Regions from separate parts of the Cupriavidus sp. 01L45 genome, predicted to be linked through region 1. Evidence: predicted binding sites of a transcription regulator. Region 1 holds the regulator's gene; each other region holds the start of a gene.

Region 1 (7,348 bases):
GTGGCGCTGCCCGGCACCATTACCGTCTTGCCGATCAGTGCCGCGGAGTCCATGGCGCGGCTGGCGCTGACCTGGCCCAGCAGCGTATTCAGCGTGGCGTTCATGGTCTGCATGCCGCTCACCGTGCTGATCTGCGCCAGCTGCGTGGTCAGCTGCGAGTTGTCCATCGGGTTGAGCGGGTCCTGGTTGTTCATCTGGGTGACCAGCATCTTCAGGAAGTTGTTCTGCAGGTCGGCCGCGCTCGCGCTTCCGCTTTGCAGCGTATTGGCAATCCCGGCGGCGCTGGTGTTGTTGCTTGTGGCGGAGGTCGTAGTCATTGCGTATCCCGGTTTACTGACCGATGGTCAGTGTCTTGAGCATCATGTTCTTGGCGGTGTTGAGGACTTCCACGTTGGCCTGGTAGGAACGCGAGGCCGAGATCATGTTGACCATCTCCTCCACCGGGTTGACGTTTGGCATCGTCACGTAGCCGTCGGCGTTCGCCAGCGGATGCGTGGGGTTGTGGACCATGCGCGGCGGCGACGGATCCTCCATCACGCCCTCCACCTGCACGCCCCCGATGTCGCTCTGGCCTGGTGTCGCGGCCAGGCCGAACACCACTTGCTTGGCGCGGTAAGGCTGGCCATTGGGGCCAACGGCGCTGTCGGCGTTGGCGAGGTTGGAGGCGGTCACGTTCAGGCGCTGCGACTGCGCAGCCATGGCCGAACCGGTGACTTCGAAGATGTTCATGGCTGGCATGGTGCGCTCACTGCTGGATGGCTGACAGCATGGTCTTGATCTTGGCGCTCATCACGGTGAGCCCGGATTCGAAATGCACCGCGTTGTCGGCAAAGGCGACGCGTTCGGTATCCATTTCGACCGTATTGCCATCGATACTCGACTGCATCGGGATGCGGTACTCGAGGTTCCTCTCGTCGATCCCCGACGCCGACGCCTGGCCCGGCAAATGCCGCACCGACGTGGTGGACAGCGAAACGCCTTCGGCGCGCTTGCCCCGCTCGACGCTCTGCGCCAGCGTGCTGGAGAAATCAAAGTCGCGCGCCTTGTAGCCGGGTGTATCGGCGTGCGCGATATTGGAGGCAATCACTGATTGCCTCTGGGTCCGCAAGCTCAGCGCTTCTTGCTGGAAGCGCAATGCCGCATCGAGTCTGTCAATCATGTCTGTGTCTCGCTGAAGGGGAGAGCGATGAAGGTCGACCTTTTCAGGTGTGTCATCTTAGGGGCGGCCCCGCCATGCCAATCGCACGAATAGGGCAAAGAAACCTGCGTATTTCGACCCGAGCAAGATTGCAGGGCTGCCTACAATGGGACCCGTTGTCACGCACGTGGCGCCCGCTCCCGCGGCGCGCCCCACGTCGTTTTCTTGCCGGGATACACACATGAACACTCGTTTCCGGGCCGCCGCGGCGCGCGCCCTGCTCTGCGTGCTCGCCGCCAGCGGCACGCTGCCCGGCGGCGCCGGCGCGGCACCGCCCTCGCCTTTTACCGAAGACCCGGTGCGTACCGCGGTCGAGCAGTTCCTTGAACGCCAGACCGCCGGCCTGCCAGGCAAGGCCAACATCCAGGTGGTGCCGCCTTCGGGCGGGCGCGCGCCGGATTGCCCGCTTCCCGAACCCTTCCTGCCGCCAGGCGCGTCGCCCTGGGGTCGCGTCTCCGTGGGCGTGCGCTGCGCGGGCGAGCGTCCGTGGACGCGCTATGTCCAGGCGCGCGTGTCGGTGGTTGCCGACTACTATGTGGCCGCGCGCAACCTCATGCCCGGCGAACCCGTCGACGCGGCCGACATGGAAGTCCGCCAGGGCGACCTGGCCTCGCTGCCGCGCGCGGTGGTGACCGATCCCGTGCAAGTGACCGGCGCGGTGGCGGCGAACCGCATCGCCGCGGGCTCGCCGTTGCGGATGGATCTGCTGAAGAAGGCCATTGCCGTACGGCAGGGGCAGAACGTGACCGTGGTGGTGGAAGGCGAATCGTTCCAGCTCAGCAGCGAAGGCAAGGTGATGGCCGACGCGCCGGTGGGCAACAACGTGCAGGTGCGGCTAAAGAACGGTCAGGTAGTCAATGCGCTGGTGCGCAGCGGCGACACGGTGGTGCTGCAACAATAGGGGAACGCGGCAAGCGTGGCCCATGGGGTTACGCAACCGTCTCATGAGACAATGGCGCGCAGGCTCAGGGCCGGGAAAGCGGGGCTTTCCGACGCCATTTCACCCTAAAGTTTTGCCTGAGCCATCCGATAAGCCAAAGGTACCCAGCAAGGAATTACCGTGAAGATCAATCAGACCACCTCGTCGAGGGCGGGCGACGCCATCGACGGCGCCACGCGCAGCGTGGCCGGCGCCCCCGGGCCGACCACGGCCCCGGATACGTCCAGCGTGCGCGTCAGCCCCCTGTCGGCCCAGGTGCGCGAGATCGGCGCCCGCCTGGTAGAAGATCGTGACGACGATATCGATACCGCCAAGGTCGAGAAAATCCGCCAGGCCATCGCCGAAGGCCGGATCAGGATCGACCCCAGCAAGATCGCCGACGGCCTGCTCGCGTCCCTGCGTGAGCTGAACGGCGGCGCCTGATCCCCCTGCTGCGCGGCCATTTGTTTAGCCAACCCATACCCAAGATAGGCACGCCATGAGCCAGTCCCTGATCCAGAACCTGCGCCGCGAAACCGAGCTGGCGCAGGAATTCGCCGCCGTGCTCGGCGAGGAAAGAACCATGATCAAGGCCGGCGACTACCAGGCCCTGGCCGGGTTGCTGGAACGCAAGGTCGAACTTGCCGGCTTGCTGAGTGCCTTGACGCGCACCCGCGAGGCACAGATGGGGGCTTTGGGCATTCGCACCGGCGCGGGCGGACAATTGTTCGGGCGGCAGATCGATGCGGGCGTTGAAGCCGCATGGCGGACGCTGGTGTTTGCCGCGCGCAGTGCGCGCGATGCCAATGCGCTCAATTCCGCCGTGGTGGACGCGCATCTTGAATTCACCGAAGAAGCGATCCTGGCGCTGCGTCAGCGTGGCGACAATGCGACGCTCTACGGGAAGGACGGACGGACGCAGACTGGGCCGCAAGGGGTCAGCCTGGCCAGCGGCTGATGGTTTCCGGATCTTGATTCCGGATCCGACCTGGACTGCCACTGGTTAGTCCGCAACATCAAGAAGCGGTTCTCGGGGCCACCCGGATCAAAGGCCGCTTGGCAACAGAAGGCGACAGCGCATCCCCCTCAGGCCACCCCGGGCAGTGAGGTGAAACCACCTTTGACGTTCACCGGCAGGTATCAACGCTCGGCGAGCAGCAACCGTGCTGCGCGAAGCGAGTCAATGCGCCAATCAGCGGCGTACCTTCGAGATCCCCGATATACAAGCCCGGGCCTTGCGCACCGAACACCGGATTGCTCCAGCGCAACATTGGACAACAGCGCCCCCGTCAAACCCCGAAGGCTCTAAGGCTCGAAACCGTGAAGGAATTGCAAGAAGAAGCGATGCCGCCAGAACCACGATCGGTGTAGCCGTGGGGAGCGCCCGAGGGGCGGGCCACACCCCAACGCGATGCGAAGCGAGCCGTCAAGGTTTACCAGGCCGTATGGGGCGCCTCGGGATCCGGCGAAAAGAGCGGAAAAGAGGTACCCATGTTTGAGTATCGCCTTAAGGCGATGCGAGTTTGGGTCCCGGCCGCTCTTTTCGCCGGATCCCGAGGGGGTGTCGCCCCATCCGGCGCGCTTCTTTGCCTACTTTCTTGGCAAGACAAGAAAGTAGGTCGCCCCCCGCAGGGGGTAAAACCGCCTTTGACTTTAAGCCTTTGACGTTAAGCTTTTGAATTTATGTTTTTATAACCCACCGCCGCCAGCAACAGCAACATCACCTAAAACTAACCGTAACCTGATTCGACTGCCCCAACAATACCGGCATCAGCGCCCCCCGCCCAGGCACCTGAAACGCAAACACAAACCCCTTGGCCGCATCATCCCCGCTAAACGCCTCGGTAAGCCCCTCCGCCCCCGGCAACAACACACAACGCTGCGCATTGCACAAATAAGCCTGCAGCTCATTRGGCGGCGTACTAGCAAAACTATATCGCCACCGCACGGTAGTAATAGCCCCCTCCGCCTGCGGCAAGTAACCGGTAGGCAAGATCGGCGGCGACACCGTACGCAACCCTTTGCCATGCAGCGCAGGCCCGTTCACGGAAGCCGACCAGGAATGCAGCGGCCCGGCGGGCGCGGCCCAGGCCGCGCAGCAGGCCGCGGCCAGCACCGCAGCGCCAAGACGATGGCACCAGCCCCTCATAGCAAGCCGCGCAGCTGCGAACGAAGCCGCGTAATAGCCTGGCTGCGAATCTGGCAGACCCGCGACTCCGTCACCTCCAGCACCGCCCCGATCTCACGCAAATTGAGCTCCTGGTCGTAGCACAACGACAGCACCAGCTTTTCCCGCTCCGGCAGCCGCTCGATGGCACGGATCAGCGCTTCGCGCATGCCGCTTTCCATCAGCACAGTGAGCGGGTTGCCATCGTCGCTGACGCTCAGGTGCCGGTCCAGGAAGTCCTCTTCGCCGGAGCGCTCGAAGTCCTCGTAGTGCAGCAGCTGGCAGCCATAGACTTCATTGAGCAGTGTCTGGTATTCGTCGAGCGGCAGCTCAAGCTCCTGCGCCACTTCGGAGTCGAGCGGCGCGCGGCCCAGCGTTTGCTCCAGGCCGCGCACGGTGCGTTCGATGCGCCGGGTGAACTGGCGCAGGCTGCGCGACTGCCAGTCATTGGCGCGCACCTCGTCAAGCATGGCGCCGCGGATGCGCTGGCTGGCATAGGTCTCGAAACGCGCACCGTGGGTGTCCTCGTAACGCTTGGCGGCATCGAGCAAGCCGATCATGCCAGCCTGGATCAAGTCATCGAGCTGCACGCTGGCAGGCAGCTTGGCTGCCAGTTGCAGGGCGATACGACGCACCAGCGAGGCATGCGCCGTCACGGTGTCGGTCTGTTCGAGCTTTCCCTGAATCGTGTACATGGTGGAATTCTCGTGAGTCCTGGCTGCAGGCCCAGGCGTTTAAGCCAGGGCCGGGGCTGACGGCGCCAGCGGCGCCGTCGGGGTTGAACGGGAATCGGTGGACAAGGGCCAGTTGGCAATGCCCGTGGCGATGCGGCGTAGCGCGGCGGTAGCGGGCGCCGCGGGAAAGGCCTCCACCACGCAGCGGCCTAGTGCCACGCTGCGTTCCACCAGCGGGTCGTACGGCAGGCTGCCGGCGGGGCTCGCCTCGACGCCGAGATACTGGCTGGCGGTGCGCGCCAGGTTGCCCAGCACGGCACTCGCGGCGGCATCGCTGGCGGCGGCGTTGATCACCAGGTGGAAGCGCCGGCAGGCGTACAGGTGATTGAGCCGCTTGATGCAGGCATAGGCGGCCTTGATCGAGGCCGGCTCCGCGCGCAGCACCACAACGAGGTTGTGCGCCGTGCCGGCTACCTGCGACAAGCCGCCGTCCGCGTCGCTGCGGGCATCGGTGAGCACAGTGCGAAAGCCATTCAGCGCCTGCAGCCCGCCACCGGCCTGCGGACTGCCGGGCAACACCGCGATGGTGCCGGCCGGGCGCTTGCCCAGCGCGGCTTCCAGCGTCACGGCGCCGCCCAGCACGGCGGCCAGGGTGCCTTCCGGCATGGCGCCGGCAAGGCGGGTCGCGCGGGCGCCGAAGCGGTCTTCATCGATGAGCAGGACGCGCTCGCCTTGCATGGCGAGTGCGTTGGCCAGCCCCAGGGCCACCGTGGTGGCGCCGGCACCGGCATCGCTCGCGACCACCGCGATGCGGCGCGTGGCGCGGGGCGCCAGCATGCGCCGCAAGCTTTCCGCCTGGTCGGAGGCGAGTGAAGTCACGTCTTATTCTCCCTGCGTCAGCGTTTGCAACACGCGGCTGCCGTTCATGCTCGCTTCGAGCAGGCCGGCGGCGTCGCCGGGATGAAAGGCCTCCTGCGGCGCTTCGTGGGTGGCGGACGGCGTGGCGCGGCCACCTCGGCCGGGGTAGTTCTCCAGCACGTCGAGCAAGGCCAGCAAACGGCCGAGGCCTTCCACCAGCACGGCGGCGGCCGGCATCTGGCGGGCGGGCGCGCGGCCGGTCAGCCGCGCCAGGAACGCGGCGGCGCTATCGTCGCACGCTTGCTCCAGCCGCAGCGCGGCTACCGCCATCTGCAGGGCGAGCAGACGCGCGCAGGCTTGCGCTTCGGCCAGCGAGGATTCGTTGCCGCCTGCCTGCCCGCCCTGCCCCAGGTGATCCATTGCGTGGCGCAGCGTGCGAAGTTGCGCTTCGCCGGCTTCAGCCCAGCGGGCCCAGCGGGCCAGTTGCACGCCCTCGGCCGACAACGCCGGGTCGCACAGCAGGTAGTGAACCGCTAGCGTCTGGCCGTTCTCGCGATCGACCACGCGCGACACCAGCAGGCCGGCCTCGATGCCGCTCTCGGCGGCGCCGCGCGTGCCACGTGCCTGGCCCTCAAGCACGCGCACCGGCGTTTGCGCGATCCACTGCACGGCGTCGCGGCCGCGATAGTCCATATCTTCCACCGCGTGGAAGGTCAGCGTTTCGGCCAGCGCATCGAGCTTGACGGCCGCGCCACCGCTGACCACGCGCGTGGTCTTGCGCGCGGTGGCAAGCCAGCGCTCGCCGGCTTGCTGCCAGCGCGCCAGCGTGGCGGCGGCGGGCATGGCATCCAGCAGATTGACCACGGTACGGGCGGCGGCGATGGCGGCGCACAGGGTGGCAGCGTCGGCTTCCCATCCGCCTTGCCCGGCTTGCAGCGCCGGGCCGGTGCGGCCGGCGGGCGCGGCGGCGGCCGCCAGCGGCAGGCCGTCGCGGTCAGCCAGCCAGAGCGTGTGTTGCCAGGGGCGCGGCGCGCGGCGCCCTGCCACCGGCGCGGCGACCGTGGCGCTGAGCGAAAGCACGAAACGATCGCAATGGCGGCTCAGGTCGCGGCAGGCGGCTTCGCGCACCTGCTGCGCCATCAGGCGCGGCGAGGGCGCGTTCTCGGTGCGCTGCTGCCAGAGCGAGCGGACCAGCTCGAAGCTGTAGCTGCCAGCGTTCAGCTGCTGGACGCAATCGCCCACCGCGTTGGCGTTGTCGGTCAGCGAGCGCAGCATGCCGTCGGCGCCGCCGGCGCTGGTCGCGCGGGTGGCGTCGCCATCGTCCTGCGCGGGCATGGCACGGCGCGCGGCTTCCGCGTCGGCGAATACGGAGCCGCGGCGCGGCGTCTGGAACGCGCGCTCGACCAGCGACACGCCGTTGGCGAGTTCAAGGTGCTCGGGCACGCGCTGGCCGGTGGAGGCGTAGTAGACCGGCAGGCGGTGCCGGATCACCACGTCGAGCACGGAGCCCAGGTGCGTGGCTTCATCCAGCT
Region 2 (7,348 bases), on a different contig from region 1:
TTGGGTCAAAGAACGAGGTGGAACGCGTCACGCGCTATCACCAGGAAGAGAAGACGGCGGGCTGATTGCCGCCAGCGAGCAGCACGCGTTGAAAGGAACGGGGCCAGTCGCTGGTCCCGTTTTTTTATGCTTTGTCCCTGTCCCGCACGCCAACGGACGACGCGCCCGCATGTGGCCGACATCGTCGCAGACGGTTGGTGCGGTCGGTCGCTGCATCGCGAATAACCTCCGCTGCATCCACCGCGGTGATCGTGCTGGCCTGAGCCAAGAACGCCACCCGAATGGCCGCGGCGCCACCCTGAGGCGGCAACCGCAGTTCGCTCCGAGGATTTTTTTGGCGCAGGGGTTCACAGGAAAAATAAACGCTGCTATTATTGCGGGCTCGTTCGGGTTGTCTTACGAACGATGTGGCCGAAGTAGCTCAGTCGGTAGAGCAGCTCATTCGTAATGAGAAGGTCGGGGGTTCGATTCCTCTCTTCGGCACCAACAGATTCAAGCACCTAGCCCAGCCATCGCGGTTGGGCTTTGTTGTTTCTGGGCTTCATGTAGCCAGTGGTACGGTCTTGGCCGCCATGCAACGATATCGTCCGGCACCTTGCGTTTCGGGATTGCCTTCGCCAGAACGCCGACGTCGCTCGGGCCTACGATCAGGAGAAGGCACGATGCCAGCGGCTGCACCCCAATGACTCGCACGCCTACGGCGATTGCAAGGATCGCCTGGATCAGAGAGGTTGAAACACGGGTGCTCGCGGCGCTGAAGAATCAGTAAAACCGAAGCGCTCACGCCGGCGCGACCAACATACGTACAGGCGCGGCGCCGGGAAGCCAGTGGGCTCGCCCGCGCCCGCCGCTCAGCCCGCCACCAACGCGAGGACCGGAGGCAAGTCGCCAAAGCGGGCTGCGGCTATTGTGGCTTCCTTGCCCGTATCGCGGTGCCCGTAACCCCACCCGGCGAACACCGACGGTATGCCGAGCGCCCTGGCGGCCAGCACATCTACGCGATTGTCGCCAATCATCACAGCACGCTGCTGAAGCAGGCCGGCACGCGCCAGGGCATGTTGAAGGTGCACCGGGCTCGGCTTGCAGCATGGGACTGTATCGGCGCCGCAGACTACGTCGAAGAATGAGAGAACGCCGAGTTCCTCAAGAATGTGGATAGCTGCGGCCTCGATCTTGTTGGTGCATACCACCAGGCGCCACCCCTCTCCAGTCAGTTCAGCCAGTACCTTCCTTACCTCCGGATATAGCCGTGTCTCCGCTACGGGTGCATCCAAATAGCCCTGGATGAACGACGAGGATTCGTCATCCCCGATCTCGGCGCCGCGCAGTTGAAACGCACGCGACGCAAAGACCCTGAGCCCGTCTCCGAGCAGCGTGGTCGCCTCGGCGACTGTCAAAGGCTGGAGGCGTCTTGCCTGCAGGAGCAGATTGATCTGCGCCGCAATATCCGCGGCGGCATCGATGATCGTCCCATCCAGGTCGAAGATCGCAACCCGCGCAGGCAGCTCGTGACGATAGCAGGCAGGCGATTCGGTCATGTGATTCCATTTCCACTCAGATTCCAGCTCCGGCGCGCTCTCGGAACGCCCGGTCTGCCTGGCGAGCCAATTGCACTATCAGGCAAAACATACACGTCGAAGAAAGATTGCGACCAGGCAAATCGATTGAAATTACCTTTGAAAATATTCATTTAATTTCAATCCCGATACTTGTTGCCACATCCTGGCCCATCCGGCGCGCGGAACGCTCCTGCCGGCCGCGACGTTGACAACCGCTTGCCCTCCAATCCCCTCCATAGGCTTAGAGCGTTCGACGGATTGAATCGACCGCGCCGGAGCACCAGACTGGTATCACGATAAGTACAACCACGGACCGCCCGACCGGGTGGCCGCGAAATATGACGAACCGGCCGGCAAGCACGCGGCACGAGTTCGCGTTTGCCACGCAACCGGGGGAACACCATGCATACCGCTGCCACCTAGGGCTACCGGCGCCATGCCGGACTCGCGCAGGATGGCTGGACCCACGCGTCGACTGATGCGCGCCCAGCCCGCCCACAGCCACGAAAAACAAGAAAGGAAGCGGCCATGGATGCCTATCCAGTCCCTGGCGCGGCGGGATATCGCCTTTTTCCGCGCGGACTGCTCATGGTGTTTGCCTTGTGCGCATCAATGTGGAACGTACCCGTGCGCGCGGACGATGCCACGCCGCCGGAGGCCCCGGCGCCCGCCTTCAGCCCGCAGGTCTGGCTGAACGCAGGGTTTCTCTCGTATCACTTCAATCACACGGCGCACTACAACGCGTACAACTGGGGAGTCGGCGCCGATTTCCGCGTGAGCGAGGATTTCACCTTATCCGCCGGCGAGTACCGCAACAGCATGCGCGAGCACTCTACTTACGCGAGTCTCTCCTGGCAGCCCTTGCACCTGGGCCCGCTCCGGATCGGCGCGATGGCCGGCGCGGTGCGCGGGTACCCGGACATCAATCATGGCGGCTGGTCCCCGATGGCCGCGCCGGTCATCAGCATCGAATACGGACGCCTGGGTGCGAACCTGATCTATGTCCCAACCATGCGGGGCAAGGTGGACGGCTGCATTTCGCTGCAGATCAAGATTCGGGTCTGGTAGCACTGTGGAGCCGAAGCCGCAAAAAAGAAGCGCCGCATACAAAAGTATGCAGCGCTATGGAAAGAGGGCCAAGGGGTCGGGCCCTCATCGGGGATACCACCCCGGGGAGGAGCGGTATGTGGCTACTTTAGCGAGTAGCCATGCCCCGACATGCCAGCCCTTTCCTAATCTACAAGGAGAAATTTCTGCAAAATGAGCCGGGAGACTTGCGCGCAACCTGACCAAGTGGTCATGCCCCTGGCGCGGCCAACCGGCTGCCAGCTGCCGGCGGAGCGCAAAACGCCGCCAGGCAGCGGGTTTCAGACCAGCGCGATGCGATCCTCCACCAGCCGGATCTGGCCGCCCGGCTTGTCCTCCATGATCTTCATCGACTTCTGCCCGATGTGCAGGCTGACCCCACCATGGATACGCCGGCTTACTTCGATCACGGCTTCGGGAGACGGGCGCAGCTTTTCGGCCAGTTTGGCCAGCCTGGAGTCGAGTTCGATCGAGTCGCGGGTGAGCTTGAACAGGGTGGCGCGCGCCTTCTCGCGCAGGTCGCCGACGGCTTTCTCGGGATGCTTGGCGAAGAAGCTGACCAGTTGCTGCACCTTGCCCTGCTCGGCTTCCAGCTTCTGGCGCTGGGCCTCGGCCTCGGCCTTCTCGGCTTCGGCATAGGGGTTGGTTCCGACCTGCACGATGGTGGCCGCGCCTGCGGCGCCACCGAGGATGGCGGTACGCACGGCCAGTTGCGCCCGGCAGCGTCCCCCGGTGATATTGCCCTGGCCGCCCTTGGGGCTGCCGGCGACGATGCTGGTCCCGGCCGCGACATCGCTTTGGCGAATGCCGCTTTCCACCTTGACCTCGGTGCCGGCCTCCACCACCGCGCTTTCGATAAAGCGCGCATGCAACGAGCCCTTGCAGCGTACCCGCGCCTCGGTGGCGGCGTTGTCGGCACTCTGGTGAGCGCCTTCGGCCTTGCCGATGATGCCGCCTTTCACCACCACGTTGCCGCCCGCCTCCACATGGGCGGCCTCGATGGTGCCGCTGACGATCACGTCGCCGGTCACGCGCACGGTCATGCCGGTCTTGATGTCGCCGTTGACACGCAGGGTGCCGTCGAACGTGACATTGCCTGAGTGCATGTCCACCGCCTCGACATCGACCACCGGGCTCACGCTGGCGCCTTGCGCCGACAACACCGGCGAGCCGGAAATAGCCGCCAGCAGGACCTCCGGATCCGCAGGATCGGGGGCCACCCCGGTCAGGCCTTCCGCGAACGGCGGATCGGCGGCGGGTACGGCTGCCACGGTCTTGCCGAAGACATCGACGCCATCGGTGCCCTGACGAGCCGGGATACGCCGCATCAGCGGCGTGCCTGGGTTGACCAGCATTAAGGATCCGAGGTCGCGCAGATCGATGCGGCCGCTTTCATCCTCTGCCACCAGCGGCTTGCGCGGCGCCAGCAGGCTCTCGAAGCGAGCCGGCGTGCCGGGCAGCGCGGCGCGTCCCGTGGCGATTTCCAGTCCGTCGCACAGGCCCGCTTCGACCGCGCCGCGCAGCACCTCCCGGTCCGGCTCCGCAACGACGCCGCGCTCGGCCAGCGCGGTGCGGATGTCGTCCCGCGTGACCGCGCGGCCGCCCTGCGGCGGCAGCAGGTTAAGCCGTACGCTCAGGTTGTCGCTGCTGACGCTGAGTTCGAAGTAGCCGTCCGTCAACTGGCCGATCAACGCTTCTACCGGCATGCCCTCCGTGGCACGCTGGCATTGCGCGAGAAAGGCGCCGATCGCGGCCGTGTCCATCCTGGCCTCGGCCCAGCCGCCACCGGCCAGTACCGCTTCCAGCCCCGCGCGGTCCGGCGGCAGCCGGCCCGGTGCAACGGCGAATATTGCGCGCAACTGTCGCGTGCCTTCATCCAGGCTGACCTGCAAGCCTGCGGCTACGCCGGCTACTGTGTCTTGTCCCCGGTTTTCCATTCAGTTCTTCCCTTGATGGATCGTGTCCGGGCGGCGCGYCCCCGTCTTCCGCGCCGCCCGCGGTCCCGGCCCGGGTATCGCCGCGCCCCTGCGCCGCATATCCGGCGCTGGTTATATGGCGAGGCGGCATGCTGCCGATGGCTGGCGCTGCGTACCTGGCGGCACGCCTGGGTTGGCTCGGCCACCGGATGCTCGGGCCTGCCGGGCAGGCCCCTGGGCCGGGTGTCATTTGCGCGCCGAAGGGTCTATGTCCTTTCTGGCGCACACAACACCAACGGCCGTTTCGCGGAAAACTTGAGCCGGGTGACTTGGCCGGCGGACGCTCCACCGCCAGCGGCGGAAAATGTACACTTCCGTCCATCGACGGAATGCCACACCGTAGCAAAGAGGATCACTGATGATCGTGCGAGAACGCCCCTCGGGACTGAAGCTGTTCCTGGTCCTGCGAGGCTCGGTCCTGCCCCGCATCTGGCGCGCGCTGCTGGTGAACTTGGTGGTGGCGGTAGGCGTCACGCTCAGCCACGGTGCGTTTTTCCAGCACAAGATCACCCTCACGGCCATTCCCTTCACGCTGATCGGCTTGCCGCTGGCCATCTTCCTGGGCTTTCGCAATACCGCCGCCTACGACCGTTTCTGGGAAGGCCGCAAGCTGTGGGGAGACCTGGTGGTACGCAGCCAGAACCTGGCTCGGCAATGCCTCGGCCTGATTGCCGAGGCGCCGGGTAGCGCCGCCGCTGCCCCGGCCGGGCTGGACGATGTGCGGGTTCGCATGATCTCGCGCGCCATGGCTTATGCCTACGCGCTGCGCAACCGCCTGCGCGGCAGCAGTGCGGATACCGGGCTGGAGCGATCCTGGCTGCGGCCCGCGGAGCTTGCTGCACTGCAGCGCAGCACCAACGCCCCAGCCGCGCTGATGATGGGCATGGGCGAGGATCTGGGCCTTTGCGTGCGGCAAGGCCGTGTCGATCCTTGCCTTGCCGCCGGCATCGACGACACTTTGTCGCACATGGTGGCCACGGCGGTGGCATGCGATCGCATCCGCAACACGCCCATCCCCTTCTCATACACGCTGCTGCTGCACCGCACCGCATACCTGTATTGCTTCCTGCTGCCGTTCGGGCTGGTCGATACCATCGGCTTTGTCACGCCCATCGTGGTGGCGATCGTGGCATATACCTTCTTCGGCCTCGATGCGCTGGGCGATGAACTGGAAGAGCCGTTCGGCACCAGCCCCAACGACCTGCCGCTCGACGCGCTGTGCCGCGCCATCGAGATCGGCATGAAGGAAGCACTGGGCGAAACCGAGTTGCCGCCGCCGCTCGCGCCGGTGGATTACTGCCTGCACTGACGCGCCATTGCCGGCCGGACCGGCATGCGCCGCTTCCATCACTCGCCCGGCCTGGCGCGACTTTCGGTAAACTCTCGCTGTGCCGGCGCAGCGTCGTCCGGCTTTGGCGCACGCCTCACCGCTTTTCCCAGGTTCGAAACATCCCAGATGGCCCAGAAGTCCCCGGCGTCCAAGACGCCCGCCGCACCGGCGTCCAGCCCCAACGAAATCCGTCCCGGCCAGTCCATCGAGCTGCTCAAGGCGCTGCATATCCTCACGCGCGACGGCAAGATGAACCAGGACAGCCGCCGCAAGCTCAAGCAGGTCTATCACCTGTTCCAGTTCATCGAGCCGCTGCTGCAGGATCTCAAACAGGATCACCCCGACGTGACGCTGGTCGACCACGGCGCCGGCAAGTCCTACCTGGGCTTTATCCTGTACGACCTGTTCTTCAAGGAGCAGCTCGACCAGTCGCACATCTACGGCATCGAGACGCGCGAGGAACTGGTGCGCAGTTCGCAGGAGCTTGCCAGCCGGCTGGGCTTCAAGGGCATGTCGTTCCTGAACCTGTCGGTGGCCGATTCGATCACCTCGCCGCAACTGCCGCCCACCATCGACATCGTCACCGCCCTGCACGCCTGCAATACGGCCACGGACGATGCGATCCGCTTCGCGCTGGAGAAGCGCGCCAAATACATCGTGGTGGTGCCMTGCTGCCAGGCCGAAGTGGCCYGCGTGCTGCGCAGGAACAAGGCAAAGCTGCTGGCCGGCAATCCGCTSACSGAGATCTGGCGCCATCCGCTGCATACGCGCGAGTTCGGCAGCCAGGTCACCAATGTGCTGCGCTGCCTGCAACTGGAGGCGCACGGCTACCAGGTCAGCGTGACCGAGCTGGTGGGCTGGGAGCACTCCATGAAGAACGAGCTGATCATCGCGCAGTACAAGGACCTGCCGCGCCGGCGCCCGGCCGAGCGGCTGCATGAAGTGCTGCGCACGCTGGGACTGGAGGAGATGGAAGAACGCTTTTATACGCAAGAGCCGGCCGCTGCCGGCTGATGCTGCCTTGCGTCATGGCCCCGGCGCTGCCGGGGCTGATCAACGCGCCGCCGCGACGGCGCGTTTTTTATTTCCCGCCGTCTTCGGCCATCAGCTTGCGCCAGCCCTCGTGGCCGAGCCGGCGCATGGTCTGCTCGTTGCGCTCGTAGATTTCCGCCGCATCGGGAAACGCCTCCACGGCCCGCGCGATGCTGTCCTCGCGCAGCAGGTGCAGGATGGGGTAAGGCGCGCGGTTGGTGTAGTTCTCGATGTCGTCCGGCTCGCTGCCGCCGAACACATAGTCCGGATGAAAGCTGGCGATCTGCAGGATGCCCGCCAGCCGCAGGCTCTTGAGCAGGCGCTCGGCGAAGTAGAGGAAATCGTTGTACTCGAGGAAATCGGCC
Region 3 (7,348 bases), on a different contig from region 1:
GCGAAGTGGTCGGCCGCGTGGTGCAGACCATGGACGACATCAATGGGGCATCGAAGAAGATCGTCGACATTATCGGCGTGATCGAAGGCATTGCATTCCAGACCAATATCCTGGCGCTGAATGCGGCGGTGGAAGCCGCGCGCGCTGGCGAACAGGGTCGGGGCTTTGCCGTGGTGGCGGGCGAAGTGCGTGGCCTGGCGCAGCGCAGCGCGAACGCGGCCAAGGAAATCAAGGGCCTGATCGGCGATACGGTGGCGCGCGTGGACAACGGCTCGGCACTGGTGGGCCAGGCCGGGCAGACCATGGGCGAGATCGTGCAGGCGGTCAAGAGCGTGACAGACATCATGGGCGAGATCAGCGCGGCATCGGCCGAGCAGAGTTCGGGCATCGAGCAGGTGAACCAGGCGGTAGCCCAGATGGACGAGGTGACGCAGCAGAACGCGGCACTGGTGGAGCAGGCCGCCGCCGCCGCCGGTTCGCTGGAAGACCAGGCCACGCGCTTGCGCGATGCGGTGGCCACCTTCCGCGTCACCATGCGGCCGGAAGCGCGCCCGGTGCGGGTGGGCCAGGGCAGCGCCCAGCGGCTTGCGCAAGCCTGACGCGGCCAGGTATCCGGCCAAGGCAACAAGTTGAAACAGTCAGTCTCAAGCACTGTTCCAGAAAAAAGGTAGCACCTGTCGTTCGCATTGCCGGCAATCCGCCGGCACGGGCAGACGGGGCACCCGGTCAAGTCATTCAGAAAAGAGAGGTGGTCTGCATGCAATGGTTCAATCAGCTGCGCGTCACGACCAAGCTGGTCGTTGGATTTCTGGTCGTGTCGCTTATCGGCGTGGTGATGGGTCTGCTGGGCGTCGTCAATATGGGGCGCATGGCTGACTGGACCGGCAAGATCTATAACGATGACTTGCAGGCCCTCAAGGCCGTGCAGTCCGGCAATATCAGCCTGCTCTATGGCAGCCGCGCGCAGATCGCCCTGCTGTCCGCATCGACCATGGGCGAGCGTGCCGCCGAGAAAGACCAGATCGAGAAATCGCTTGGCATGCTGGACGAGAGCATGAAGCGGGCGCGCCAGGCATTCACCCAGCCGGAAGGCCTGGCCCTGGTCAAGCAATACGATGCCTTGCTGCCGGCCTACCGCGAGCGGTTGGGCAAGTATGTGGCGCTGGTGGGCAAACAGCCGCTCGATACCTCGCAGTTCGAGAGCCAGGTCTTTAGCGAGAGCGCAGACCTGATCAAGGAGAGCCGCGCGCTCGAGGACTTGATGGCCAAGATGGTCAAGCGCCGCGACGACCGCGCGCTGGCCAATATGGAAGAAGCGCGCGGCGTCTACGAGGGGACGCGCCTTTGGATGCTGGGCCTGGTGCTGGGCGGCCTGGCCGTCTCCGTGCTGCTTGGCGCATTCCTCGCCCGCACGCTGTCGCGCCAGCTGGGTGGCGAACCGGCCTACGCCGTGGCCATCGCCTCGCGTATCGCCGAAGGCGATTTTTCCGCGGAAGTGAAACTGCGCAGCGGCGACAAGGACAGCCTGCTGCACGCCATGAAACAGATGCAGCAGCAACTGTCCACCATGGTGCGCGATTTCAAGGACTCGGCAGAGTCGATCGCCTCCGCTTCGCGCGAGATCGCCGCGGGCAACAGCGACCTGTCGCAGCGTACCGAGCAGCAGGCCGCGTCGCTGGAAGAAACCGCATCGAGCATGGAAGAGCTGACCAGCACGGTGCGCCAGAACGCGGACAACGCGCGGCAGGCCAGCGGCCTGGCGGCGAACGCATCGGAGACAGCCGTCAAGGGCGGCGAAGTGGTCGGCCGCGTGGTGCAGACCATGGACGACATCAATGGGGCATCGAAGAAGATCGTCGACATCATCGGCGTGATCGAAGGCATTGCATTCCAGACCAATATCCTGGCGCTGAATGCGGCGGTGGAAGCCGCGCGCGCTGGCGAGCAAGGCCGGGGCTTTGCAGTCGTGGCGGGCGAGGTGCGCAGCCTGGCGCAGCGCAGCGCGAACGCGGCCAAGGAAATCAAGGGCCTGATCGGCGATACGGTGGCGCGCGTGGACAACGGCTCGGCACTGGTGGGCCAGGCCGGGCAGACCATGGGCGAGATCGTGCAGGCGGTCAAGCGCGTGACAGACATCATGGGCGAGATCAGCGCGGCATCGGCCGAGCAAAGTTCGGGCATCGAGCAGGTGAACAAGGCCGTGGCCCAGATGGACGAGGTGACGCAGCAGAACGCGGCGCTGGTGGAGCAGGCCGCCGCCGCCGCCGGTTCGCTGGAAGACCAGGCCACGCGCCTGCAAACCTCGGTGGCCAGCTTCCGTCTGGCGCAGGCGGATGCCTTTGCCGGCTCGCGCATCGAAGCAGCGCGTCCCAAGGTGATCGCCGCGGCCAGGCCGGCACGGACCGAACCGTCCACGCATGTCGTCCGCCAGGAAGTCACCGAGGCCGCCGAGCCGGCGCCGGTGGACAAGGGGGGACGTGAGGGAGGCCGTGAGGGAGGTCGTGAAGCGAGCACGCCCGTCCTGGCCCGCACTGCCCGCCCCGCCGCGCTTGCCACGTCCGACAACGGTGACTGGAGCGCCTTCTGACGTCAAGCGCAAGGGTTATGCCGCCGGCCTCGGGCCGGCGGTGGCTCGCCGTTAGCGTCACTCAGCATCGCACATCATGACTACCGACATCACCCTGGCGCTTCCCGAGGAAGCCGCGGCCAAGCTGCGCTCCGAGTTCGAACATTTCGTCAAGCTCTCCACCGGGCTGGACAGCGAATTCAGCCCGCCAAGCTTTGACGATTTCCTGCGAGCGCGCCTGCTTCAGCATGACGGCCCGCTGACCGAGCGCGCCGTTACGCGGCTGCTGTCGGGGGGGGAGTACGCATGGGCCAAGCGTGTGTTCAACAAACAGCTGCCCAATGCCATGGCGACCCTGATGCGCGACGCGCAGCGCTTTGGCTACGGCCTGGCGACGCGCTACGAATGGACGCCGCAGGAACGCCTTGCGCATGCCCGTGACTGGTCCCGGCAGATCCTGGAGGACGCGGGGGCCGACCTGGCCTTCATCGAGCTCCTGGCGTCGCAGCTGGCCACCTCGGCGGTGGACATCCGTGCGCTCGAGGAGCAGATGCAGACGCCGGCGTGGCGAGTGGCGGAAAGCCTGCGGCGCCGGGTCTACGACCTCATGTACATGGTGCAGACCGAACGCATCGCGGGCACTGCCCGCTCGCGGCTGGGAGAGTTGCGAGCGGTGGTGGGGCTGGCCATGGACTATGGCACCGTGAGTGCCGAAGAGGCAGCGCGCGTCATGGAGCAGGTGGAGCAAACCTGTCCGCACCTGTTCAGCGAGGAGCCCAATGACCTGCTAGCAAGGGTCGCCGCATGGCTGCGCCGCGTGCTAGTGCAGTGACGTCCCTTTCGTCAATAGTGGAATGTGATTAGTGCACTTCTGGCTGGGGTGATCCAAGAGGCAGATTTAGAGTCTTTAATCTGTTACATACGCGTAACAGTTTTGATGCAAATCACATTACAAAGGCGTGACTTGTTACAAACTTCGTCTCCCATGTATGTTTCGTGCGACATTGCTGTACCCCAACGTTAGAGGGGATTGGCAGTCCGGTTGAATTGCCGATATAACTCTCACAGTCACACTTACACTCTGTAACACTTGTAACGTTTCGGATAAGTCTGACCAAGCGCAGTTCCTTAGTCGTACGCAGTACCCGTCGAACACGCACTCAAACGATCTGGTCGCCTTCAGCCTTCGGCTGCGGGTAAGCGCCGGACAAGCGGTCGAAGGGTTTTTGGTAGCGGGGAAAAATTGGAAAGCAGTGAAGTTCTCCAGGAGATCAGGGAGGTCAATCTCGCCTATCTGCTGCTCGCGCAACGCCTGGTGCGAGAAAATCATCTGGAAGCCATGTTCAGGCTTGGCGTCAGCAAGGAAATTGCCGACATTCTCGCCAAGTTGACACCGGCCCAGTTGGTCAAACTGGCAGCATCAAACATGGTCCTGTGCCGTTTCCGGTTCGACGACCATGCCTTGCTGTCGACACTCACCCATACGGCCAAGAGCCATGATATGCAGCAGATCCATGCTGCGATCCTGCTCGCACGGCAGCCCGTGGAGTCGCTCAATTGACCGCGCTCCTTCAGGCCCCGTCAGTCCGGAGTACCACGGCCACTCCGGTTCCCAATCGCAAGAGCGTCTTGCAGGACGCCAACCAGACCCAGCTCGCCATCGAGCTGATCGGCCTGGGGGCGCGCCTGCAGGTGCTCGAAGCCGAGACCACGCTCTCGCGCGATCGATTGATCCGCCTCTACAAGGAGCTGCGCGGCGCCTCGCCGCCCAAGGGCATGCTCCCCTTCTCGACCGACTGGTTCACCACCTGGTTGCCAAACATCCATTCCTCGCTGTTCTTCTCGGCCTATCAGTTCATGGTCCAGCAAGGCGAGACGGTGGGCATCCGCGCCGTGGTGGCGAGCTATCGGCTCTATCTTGAGCACGTATCGCTGCTCGAAAGCGAAATTGTCTTAAGTTTCACCCGTGCCTGGACGTTAGTACGGTTTTTCGAGAGCAACATGCTGCAGCTTTCCAGCTGCACGTGCTGCGGCGGGCAGTTCGTTACACACGCGTACGAGCCGCATGCGAATTTCGTTTGCAGCCTGTGCCGACCGCCCTCACGTGCCGGCAAGGCGAAGAAGCTCTCGAAGAACGTCGCTCCCGCGCAAGTTGTTGCCTGACTGAAGCGATTTGGACGAGACGTTACCAAGCGGATAGTCCGGGCACATGCCCGGGCTGCCGTTGGGAATCCTGTCGCCGTGCGCCGCGGATGCCGGAAGTACCCAGCATCCACGCGCATTCCCGTGGCAGCCTGCCAAGCTTACCAACGCTCAGGCAAGGCCTTCGCGGGAACTCGGGAGGAAACCCAGGCTTATTCGCCGGATCGCCGGTCCCCGCGTTGGAAGATCATCGATGCCGGGTCAATAAGTCTTCAAGTCTTGCCGTCTTGCGTCGTTAAGTCATAAGACTGCAAGGCTTCAGGACTCCAGATCACTGGGCCTTCAGGTCACTGGGTCTCGGGTCCGAGGGCGGTTTGCGTGGTTGGTGAGTCTTGCCGGGACGAGCGGTAAATCCGCTTCTCCCGGAGGGCGACCCTTGTGCGTGCCTGACGCGTGTTTTTCTGACGGGGAATCAATCGTGCTAGTTGTAATTGGCTTTGTTGTCGTAATGGCGGCGGTGCTTGGCGGATACGCCATGACCGGCGGCCATATGGGCGCGCTTTATCAACCGGCAGAGCTTGTCATCATCGGTGGCGCGGCAGTCGGCGCGTTTATCAGCTCCAACAACGGCAAGGCAATCAAGGCCACCATGCATGCGCTGCCGACGCTGTTCCGCAGCAGCAAGTACAGCAAGGCGCTGTACATGGAAGTGATGGCGCTGCTTTACGTCCTGCTGTCCAAGGCCCGCCGCGAAGGCATTCTGTTCCTGGAAAAGGAAATCGCGGATCCGGCGGCCAGCAGCGTGTTCAGCCAGTATCCGCGCATCCTCGCCGATCCGGGAATGATGGAGTTCCTGACCGACTACCTGCGCATGATGGTCAACGGCAATATGAATGCCTTCGAGATCGAGGCCCTGATGGACCACGAGATCGAGACCTTCCGCCACGAGGCCGAGGTGCCGGCGCACGCGCTGCACCGCGTCGGCGACGGCCTGCCGGCCTTCGGCATCGTCGCCGCCGTGATGGGCGTGGTGCATGCCCTTGCCTCGGCGGACCTGCCGCCGGCTGAACTCGGTGCGCTGATTGCGCACGCAATGGTCGGCACCTTCCTCGGCATCTTGCTGGCCTATGGTTTCGTTTCGCCGCTGGCCGCGCGTATCGAGCACCAGGTGGACGAGAGCGTGAAGATGTACGAGTGCATCAAGGTCACGCTGCTCGCCTCGCTCAACGGGTATGCGCCGCTGGTGGCCGTGGAATTCGGCCGCAAGGTGCTGTACTCGACTGAGCGTCCYTCCTTCCTCGAGCTGGACGACCACGTCCGCGAAGTCAAGAGCATTACCTGACGTAGAGGAGCGGCAGCGATGAGCAGTGAGCACGGTTCGCATCCCATAGTCGTCAAACGCGTCAAGAAAAGCGCTGCCGCGCATCATGGCGGTTCATGGAAGATCGCGTACGCGGACTTCATGACCGCGATGATGGCGCTGTTCCTGGTGCTTTGGTTGCTGAAGGCACAGACCCCCAAGGATCTGCAGCAGTTGGCGGAGTACTTTCGCACGCCGCTGAAGGTGGCGCTTGCGGGCGGCAACAAGAGCAGCCTGTCCTCCAGCGTGATCCCGGGTGGTGGCCTCGATATCACCCGCCAGGACGCGGAAGTCAGGAAGACCCCCGACGATGCCGTGCAGAAGGCCAAGGAGCGCCAGGAAAGCGAGCGTCTGCGCGCGCTCAAGAACCGGCTCGAGCAGATCATCGAGAATAACCCGGTGCTGCGCCAGTTCCGCCCACAACTGCTGCTCGACATCACCAGCGAAGGTCTGCGCATCCAGATCCTGGACACGCAGAACCGGCCGATGTTCCGCACCGGCAGCGCCGCGGTCGAGCCGTATATGCGCACCATCCTGCGCGAGATCGGCCCGGTGCTCAACGAAATGCCAAACAAGGTCAGCCTGTCGGGCCATACGGACGCCGCCAACTACTCCAACGGCGAACGCACGTACAGCAACTGGGAACTGTCCTCCGACCGCTCCAATGCCTCGCGGCGCGAGTTGATCGCCGGCGGCATGAACGAAGGCAAGGTGCTGCGCGTGATCGGCCTGGCCGCGACCATGCCGCTCGACAAGAAGGACGAGATGGCACCGGTCAACCGCCGCATCAGCATCGTGGTGCTGAACCAGCGCGCGCAGTCCCGGATCGAGGCAGAGAATGCCAGCGCCGCCGATGTTTCGGTGGCGGCAAAGGCCGGCGCAGCCGGCCAGGAAGTGCAGGCAGGCCTGGCGGCCGCCTCCGCCCCCGCAGCGCCGGCCGCATCGGCGGCGACTGCGCAGGGCAACGCCGCCGCGGCCCCGGCCAAGCCGGGCAGTGTTCAATGAAGACCGCTTGCCATGCAGGCAGCGGGCTTCGCAGCGAATTTCAGTGAGCCAGGACGGTTATGTCTGTCGATATCGATATCACACAGTTCTACCAGACCTTCTTCGAAGAGGCTGAAGAGCTCCTCGTGGAAATGGAGCAGCTACTGCTCGGGCTGGATCTCGAATCCCCCGATGCGGAAGAGCTGAATGCGATTTTTCGCGCAGCCCACTCTATCAAGGGCGGCGCAGCTACCTTCGGCTTCGCCGCCCTGACCGAAACCACGCACCTGCTGGAA

The links. The regulator FliA, encoded in region 1, starts transcription of late flagellar genes. The targets are predictions, from matches to a motif close to CTAAAGTTTNNNNNNNNNNNGCCGNTA.
Region 2: AC1DT6_RS09065 (DUF342 domain-containing protein) is a predicted target of FliA. The motif match lies at 4,855-4,881, and genes of this name have one in related genera.
Region 3: motA (flagellar motor stator protein MotA) is a predicted target of FliA. The motif match lies at 4,980-5,006, and genes of this name have one in related genera.

Annotation. Positions count from the first base shown of each region.
Region 1 covers NZ_JBFTSG010000045.1:10,415-17,762, reverse strand. The annotation lists gene AC1DT6_RS27320 (flagellar hook assembly protein FlgD) at 1-317, opposite strand, end outside; gene flgC (flagellar basal body rod protein FlgC) at 331-738, opposite strand; gene flgB (flagellar basal body rod protein FlgB) at 746-1,159, opposite strand; gene flgA (flagellar basal body P-ring formation chaperone FlgA) at 1,380-2,099, shown strand; gene flgM (flagellar biosynthesis anti-sigma factor FlgM) at 2,259-2,561, shown strand; gene AC1DT6_RS27295 (flagella synthesis protein FlgN) at 2,617-3,075, shown strand; gene AC1DT6_RS27290 (flagellar protein FlhE) at 3,838-4,266, opposite strand; gene AC1DT6_RS27285 (RNA polymerase sigma factor FliA) at 4,263-4,979, opposite strand; gene AC1DT6_RS27280 (MinD/ParA family ATP-binding protein) at 5,019-5,837, opposite strand; gene flhF (flagellar biosynthesis protein FlhF) at 5,841-7,348, opposite strand, start outside.
Region 2 covers NZ_JBFTSG010000010.1:61,523-68,870, forward strand. The annotation lists gene AC1DT6_RS09040 (class 1 fructose-bisphosphatase) at 1-65, shown strand, start outside; tRNA gene AC1DT6_RS09045 (tRNA-Thr) at 411-486, shown strand; gene AC1DT6_RS09050 (GrpB family protein) at 553-735, shown strand; gene AC1DT6_RS09055 (HAD family hydrolase) at 852-1,538, opposite strand; gene AC1DT6_RS09060 (hypothetical protein) at 2,088-2,627, shown strand; gene AC1DT6_RS09065 (DUF342 domain-containing protein) at 2,927-4,582, opposite strand; gene AC1DT6_RS09070 (bestrophin family protein) at 4,980-5,930, shown strand; gene AC1DT6_RS09075 (class I SAM-dependent methyltransferase) at 6,078-6,965, shown strand; gene AC1DT6_RS09080 (DUF1415 domain-containing protein) at 7,033-7,348, opposite strand, start outside.
Region 3 covers NZ_JBFTSG010000046.1:67,951-75,298, forward strand. The annotation lists gene AC1DT6_RS27870 (methyl-accepting chemotaxis protein) at 1-599, shown strand, start outside; gene AC1DT6_RS27875 (methyl-accepting chemotaxis protein) at 758-2,587, shown strand; gene AC1DT6_RS27880 (DUF4088 family protein) at 2,664-3,398, shown strand; gene flhD (flagellar transcriptional regulator FlhD) at 3,810-4,127, shown strand; gene flhC (flagellar transcriptional regulator FlhC) at 4,124-4,729, shown strand; gene motA (flagellar motor stator protein MotA) at 5,187-6,050, shown strand; gene motB (flagellar motor protein MotB) at 6,069-7,073, shown strand; partial or broken gene AC1DT6_RS27905 (Hpt domain-containing protein) at 7,133-7,348, shown strand, end outside.